One region of the Shinella sp. GW835-FHT14H05 genome, then DNA from elsewhere that is predicted to be linked to it. Evidence: riboswitches for the same ligand, from Rfam matches in the RefSeq annotation. Region 1 holds a riboswitch; each other region holds the start of a gene.
The links. A riboswitch is a leader RNA that binds a small molecule or an ion and turns the genes downstream of it on or off. The one in region 1 is predicted to bind cobalamin.
Positions count from the first base shown of each region.

Region 1 (2,261 bases):
ATCCAGCAGCAGATCGACAATCTCGGCCAGATCTACGAAATCACCAATGCGCCGGAATGGCAGCAGACGATCGATGCGCTGGTCGGCGCAACGGAGATCTATGTCGCCGCCTACCAGAACGTGCGCGGCATCGCGCAGTATTTCGCGAGCCAGCTTTCCTATACGCGGCCTCGCGTGCAATTCGTCGACGGGCTGAACGGCACCTATTCCGAACTGCTGGACGGCTCCGTCGAGGGGCGCCTGCTGTTTCTGCACGACGTGCGCCGCTTTGCCGCCAAGGCGCGGCCGCTGGCGCTGGAGGCGCGACGCGCGGGCGTCAAGGTCGTGCTCCTGACAGACGAGTTCTGCCCCTGGGGGCCGGAGGTCTCGGATATCTGCCTCATCGTGCCAGGCTCGCACGGGCCGCTGTGGGATGGCGCGGCCACCATGACCGCCGTCATGGACCTTATGCTCTCCAACATCATCGTCGTGATGGGCGAGGCTGTGAGCGAGCGCGTCGACACGCTGACCCGCCTTCAGGACGTCTTCGGGGATTTCGAGAGCTGAGCGCCTTGACGCTGCCGACTGCCGGGGACTAAGGATGGGATGACGGTTCCCTGAAGGATGACTCCCAGGGGATTAATAGGGAACACGGTACGGACGACCCAACAGGGACCCATTCCGTGGCTGCCCCCGCAACTGTAGGCGGATTGCCGCCTGTCCTCGGACGCGATTTTCGCGTCATGCCACTGCGGTTTTCCGCGGGAAGGCAGACAGGCAGCAGATATCCGTGAGCCAGGAGACCTGCCGTCATAGCAACAATCCAAGTCACGGGCGGGGATGCCCGGAACGGAGACGCCATGACGAACCTGCCTGCCGTACCTGGCAGACCTTCCCTCGTTTTCTCCCGACCGCGATCGATCCGCCCCCTTTGGCGCGTCGGCTGAGGCCGCACGCTTTCATTCATCCGGGAGAAATACATGACCCTGTTTTCTGCGGCCGCGCGGTCCGCATCGCTGCTCTCGCTCGTCGCCGGCTCTGCGGCGCTTCTGCTTTCAGCCTACACCGCCGCGGCGGCCGAGACGCAGTATCCGCTGACGCTGCAGAATTGCGGCCGTCCGGTCACCTTCCAGAAGGCGCCGACGCAAACCGTTTCGGTCGGCCAGAGCTCGACCGAAATTCTCTACATGCTCGGTCTTGCAGACCGCGTGGTCGGCACCGCGCTCTGGGTCGGCCCCGTTCTGAAGGGCTATGAAGAGGTCAATGCCAAGATCGATCGCCTCGCGGACAATGACCCGAGCTTCGAGAGCGTGCTCGGCAAGAAGCCGGATATCGTCACGGTCCAGTTCCAATGGCAGATCGGCCCGGAAGGCGTGGTCGCCAAACCCGAACAGTTCGAGGAGCTTGGCATTCCGGTCTACACATCCCCGTCCGATTGCGTCGGTAAGGAGAACAGCGCCGCAAGCGACGGCGTGCGCCATCAGGTCTTCACGATGGACCTCGTCTATCAGGAAGTGCGCGAACTGGCACAGATCTACAACGTACAGGACAAGGGCGAAGAGGTCGTTGCCGAACTGAAGGCACGCGAGGCGGCGGCCCGCGCCAAGGTCGCGGCTGCGGATGGCAAGCTGTCGGCCGTGTTCTGGTTCTCCAGCGCGGCTGATTCCGATCCCTATGTCGCCGGCAAGAACGGTGCGCCCGGCTACATCATGTCGGCATTGGGCATCGACAACATCATCAAGACCGACGACGAGTGGCCGATGGTGGGCTGGGAAACGATCGCCAAGTCGGGTCCGACGATCATCGTGGCCGGTTCGATGGAACGCCGCCGCTATCCGCTCGACAGCCTCGAGGCAAAGCTCGACTTCCTGAAGACCGACCCGGTGGCAAGCCTGATGCCGGCCGTCAAGAACAACCATGTCTTCGATATGGACGCGCAGGCGATGAACCCCACGATCCGCACGATCGAGGGCATCGAGCAGCTTGCCGATGCCATTGAAAAGGCTGGTCTGGCGAAGTGATAGCGGAACGCCCCCTCTTGTTCCGCACGGGCGCCGCTTTCGCGGCGCTCGTCCTGCTGGTCGTCGCGCTCGGCGTCGGGGCCGCCGTCGGCGAGACGGCGATACCGCTCGATATCGTCGCGAAGACGGTGGCGAACCGCCTCTGGCAGGCGGGGCACGCAATCGAGCCGATCGATGAGGGCATCATCTGGAACTACCGGCTGAGCCGGGCGGTGGTCGCCGCCTGCTGCGGCTCGGCGCTGGCGCTCTGCGGCGTCATCC
Region 1 covers NZ_JBXAFY010000003.1:644,903-647,163, reverse strand. Annotated here, with positions in the region: gene AC1Q6Z_RS14205 (MurR/RpiR family transcriptional regulator) at 1-546, shown strand, start outside; cobalamin riboswitch at 573-805, shown strand; gene AC1Q6Z_RS14200 (ABC transporter substrate-binding protein) at 960-2,000, shown strand; gene AC1Q6Z_RS14195 (FecCD family ABC transporter permease) at 2,018-2,261, shown strand, end outside.

Region 2 (2,261 bases), on a different contig from region 1:
CTCGCGAAGGTTGGTGAGCGACAAGGCCACCCCGCCGCCACGCTTGGAAAGCTGGAGCGCCGAATTGATCGAGCGGCCGATGCTCTCCATGTTGTCCTCGATGCGCAGCAGGAAGCACGAGACGAGTTCGCCACGCTGTTTCTTGCCGGCATTGAGGAAGGTCGGCGTCGCGGGCTGGAAGCGACCGGAAATGACCTCGTCGACGAGGTCGCGGGCAAGCGCCTCGTTGCCGCGCGCCAGTGCCAGCGCCACCATGCAGACGCGGTCCTCGTAACGCTCCAGGTAACGCTTCCCGTCAAAGGTCTTCAGCGTATAGGACGTGTAATATTTGAAGGCGCCGAGGAAGGTGGGGAAGCGGAATTTCTTGTCATAGGCGTGGTCGAACAGATCGCGCACGAAGTTGAACGAATACTGGTCCAGCACCTCCTGCTCATAGTAGCCCTCGGTCACCAGATAATCGAGTTTTTCCCGCAGGTTATGGAAAAACACCGTGTTCTGGTTGACGTGCTGGAGGAAATATTGTTTTGCGGCCAGCCGGTCCTTGTCGAGCTGGATTTTGCCACCCTCGTCATAGAGGTTCAGCATCGCATTGAGGGCGTGGTAATCCAGCGCCGTGATTTCCGGGACCTTTGCCGGCTTGCCGAGCGTCATCGTGTCCAAAATCGTTCCAATCCGTCTTTGACATTGGCGACGTCCTCCGCGGTGCCCAGAAGCTCGAAGCGGTAGAGATAGGGCACCCCGCATTTGGCGGAGATGACGTCGCCGGCGATCCCGAAGGTCGCGCCGAAATTGCTGTTGCCCGCGGCAATCACGCCGCGAAGGTTCGACCGGTTGTCCGCATCGTTGAGGAAGCGGATCACTTGCTTGGGCACGGCGCCTTTCCCCTCCTCGCCGCAATAGGTCGGCACGACGAGCACGAAGGGTGCTGCGGCTTTCAGCGCCTCATCGGCGCGAAGGGGGATGCGGGCGGCGGAAAGGCCGAGCTTGGCGACGAAGCGATGGGTGTTTTCCGACCGCGTGGAAAAATAGACGAGATCGCCCATCGCCCGAGGCTCAGGCGAGCGCGCTGATCATGTCGGGGCGGAAGCCGGCCCAATGCTGCTCGCCGGCAACCACCACCGGAACCTGCCGGTAACCGAGACCCTGGACGAGTGCAAAAGCGTCGCTGTCCTCGGAAATGTCAACGACGCTGTAGTCGATGCCCTGGCGGTCGAGCGCGCGGGTGGTCGCGGTGCACTGGACGCAGGCGGGTTTGCTGTAAACGGTGATGGACATGGTTTTCCTCGTGACTTTGCAATTGAGCATGGGGCAAATTGGGCGTTGAGCAATTGGGCATGGGAGATCGTCCGGTCATCCGCCGATGGCCGTGCGATGGATTGGAAATGGATCAGGCAGCCGCAGGCGCGCGGCCGGGATTACCGCCTACTCGCGCGGATATGCTGGAAACTGTATCGACATGGACTTCACCCCGAAGCAATTCATGCGGGGGCCATTCGGGAAACGACAGGGCGGCATCATTCCGCAACCCATCGTTCGCCTGCCGGGCACCCCGCCCGTGGACGTTCATGCGCGAGGCAGGTCTCCTGGCTTGCGGGTCGGCGCATCCGTTCACCTTCCCAAGGCATTTGCGCCCCAGTGGCTTATCGAACGAACGCTCGCCGCTTACAGTTGCGGGGGCAGCTCCGGATTTACAGGGCCATCATGGCCCCACCGGATTCCCGTCTTAGCTTCCGATCCTCTCGAATCGGAAGAACCTCGAACACAAGATATAGTAGACGAGGTAAAAAATGCGTCAACAATTATGATGTCTGGCCGCAATATCGCTTGGGGATAAGGAAGGCGCATGCCGGAAAATTCGGCATGCCCAAGGCTCACGCCTTGCCGGTCGGCCGGCTGATCTCGTCCAGATACCAGTCGATATAGCGCAACTCGTTCTGCTCCATCGGCGCGATGGGACCGGGCACGAAATAGTGCGACTGCACGCCGCGCGCCGTGTGCTCGATGATCGTCTTGTCTTCCGCCGTCGTCACCTTCCAGAGCCAGGTGAGCTTTTCGAGGTCGTAATCCGCGCCCTCTTCCGCCTTGCCGTCGACGAGCCAGATCAGCTCCATCTCGCAGCTCTGCGCGGTCTTGGGGATGAAGCGGTAGATCATGCCGTGGTCGGGATAACAGACGAGGAAGGTCGTGCCGCCGAGATGGATGGAGGTGACGCCGCCGTCGAAATCGGAGAAACGACCCATCAGCGGCGCGACCGCCGTGCC
Region 2 covers NZ_JBXAFY010000001.1:62,922-65,182, reverse strand. Annotated here, with positions in the region: gene nrdE (class 1b ribonucleoside-diphosphate reductase subunit alpha) at 1-651, opposite strand, end outside; gene nrdI (class Ib ribonucleoside-diphosphate reductase assembly flavoprotein NrdI) at 648-1,043, opposite strand; gene nrdH (glutaredoxin-like protein NrdH) at 1,054-1,275, opposite strand; cobalamin riboswitch at 1,557-1,773, opposite strand; gene AC1Q6Z_RS00295 (aromatic ring-hydroxylating oxygenase subunit alpha) at 1,872-2,261, opposite strand, start outside.
Region 2: it holds a riboswitch for cobalamin, as region 1 does, so the genes downstream of both, nrdH (glutaredoxin-like protein NrdH) here and AC1Q6Z_RS14200 (ABC transporter substrate-binding protein) in region 1, are expected to answer to the same signal.

Region 3 (2,261 bases), on a different contig from region 1:
TGGTCGAAACTCTCGTAGCCCTGCACCGCATCGTCGAGCGCGATGATCTTCGCGTTGACGATGTCGGCGATCGGCAGCCGGTCGTGCAGGATTGCCTGCATGAGCTGCCGGTTGTACTTCAGCACCGGCGTCTGGCCCGTGTGGAAGGACTGCGCCTTCGCCCAGCCGAGGCCGAAGCGCAGCGACAGGCTACCGACCTTTGCAGCACTATCGACCGCGCCGGGGTCCTCGGTGACATAGAGGCCGGGAATGCCGATGGAGCCGGCTGCCCGCGTGATCTCCATCATCTGATTCAGCACGATGGCCGGCTGCTCGCCGCCCGCATGGCCGCGCGCCTCGAAGCCCACGGCATCGATGGCGCTGTCGACCTCGTCGGTGCCGACCACGTCGGCGATCATGTCGCCCAGCCGGTCGCTCTTGGAAAGGTCGATCGGCTCGAAGCCGACCCTTGCGGCATGCGCCAGGCGATCCTTGTTGAAATCACCGATCATCACGACCGCAGCACCGAGGATGCGCGCGGAGGCGGCCGCGGCCAAGCCGACCGGGCCGGCGCCGGCCACATAGACCGTGGAGCCGACGCCGACGCCCGCGCGCACCGCACCGTGGAAGCCCGTCGGCAGGATATCGGACAGCATGGTGAGGTCGCGGATCTTCGCCATCGCCTTGTCGCGGTCGGGGAATTTCAGGAGGTTGAAATCCGCATAAGGGATGGTGACGTAACGCGCCTGGCCGCCGATCCAGCCGCCCATGTCGACATAGCCATAGGCGCCGCCGGCGCGCGACGGGTTCACCGTCAGGCAGACGCCGGTATCCTGCGACTTGCAGCAGCGGCAGCGCCCGCAGGCGACATTGAACGGCACGGACACGATATCGCCGACCTGCAGCATCTCGACGTCGATGCCCTTCTCGATGACCTCGCCGGTGATCTCGTGGCCCAGCACGAGGCCGGGCATGGCCGTGGTGCGGCCGCGCACCATGTGCTGGTCGGAGCCGCAGATATTGGTGGAAATCACCTTGAGTATCACGCCGTGCTCGATGCGCCGGCCATCCGGCGCCTCCAGCTTGGGGTCGTCGATGTCGCGCACTTCCACCTTGCCGGGGCGCATGTAGACGACGCCTCTGTTCCTGCTCATATCCGTCTCCTCCTCAGTTGAACGCCTTTCCGGCCCGCTACTGCGCGGGCAGGATTTGCTCAGAACGCCGGCGCGCATCGCCAATGGGCGAATGCGGACCGTGTCTTTCGACGAAAGGATGGAAAAGAGGAGGAACAGGGCGGCCCGAACGAGACGCCTATTCGCCTCTCGATCGCCCACCGCAATCGGTCGAGTCTTGGGTTCAAGGCTGGTTTCCGGGCTCCAGAACCGTCCTTCCGGACACTCTCGGCGCCTTCCCAGCCTGCTTGGCCAGTGGCATTTGCCGAGATTTTGGTTCCGCTACCGTTGCGGGGGCAGCGCCGGTTTTAGACCGGCTTCCCAATTATCCATCCCGACAAAGCCGGGATGGCACCCTGAACAGGCCCAACAAACCACGCGCGGGACGAAATGACCTTCGGGAATACGACATCCTCGATAGAAGCAACGACACGGCCCGGCCTTGCGGCCGGGCCACGCGTTGTTACTGCGCCGCCCGTCGCAGTTCGGAGGCGGCTGCCACCATATTGACGAGGGCGGGCCTGACCTCCTCCCATTTGCGGGTCTTCAGGCCGCAATCGGGATTGATCCAGATCTGGCGATCCTGAAGGCGCTCGCGGGCGAGCGACAGGAGATCGGTCATCTCTTTCACCTCCGGCACCCGCGGCGAGTGGATGTCGTAGACGCCTGGGCCGATCTCGTTCGGATACTCAAAGTTCCGGAAGGCATCGAGCAGTTCCATCTTCGAGCGCGACGTCTCGATGGAAATGACGTCGGCATCCATAGCAGCGATCGCGGAGATGATGTCGTTGAACTCCGAATAGCACATGTGGGTATGGATCTGGGTACCATCCGCCACGCCGCTTGCGCAAAGGCGGAAGCATTCGACGGCCCAGTCGAGATAATGCTGCCAGTCCTTGTGGCGGAGCGGCAGGCCTTCGCGAAGCGCCGCTTCATCGATCTGGATCAGCTTCGCGCCGGCCTTTTCTAGATCGACGACCTCGTCGCGGATGGCGAGCGCGATCTGCCGGCATGTCGCGCTGCGGGCGATGTCGTCGCGCACGAAGGACCAGTTGAGGATCGTCACCGGGCCGGTCAGCATGCCCTTCACCGGCTTGTCGGTGAGGGACT
Region 3 covers NZ_JBXAFY010000010.1:119,643-121,903, reverse strand. Annotated here, with positions in the region: gene fdhA (formaldehyde dehydrogenase, glutathione-independent) at 1-1,133, opposite strand, end outside; cobalamin riboswitch at 1,323-1,525, opposite strand; gene metE (5-methyltetrahydropteroyltriglutamate--homocysteine S-methyltransferase) at 1,615-2,261, opposite strand, start outside.
Region 3: it holds a riboswitch for cobalamin, as region 1 does, so the genes downstream of both, fdhA (formaldehyde dehydrogenase, glutathione-independent) here and AC1Q6Z_RS14200 (ABC transporter substrate-binding protein) in region 1, are expected to answer to the same signal.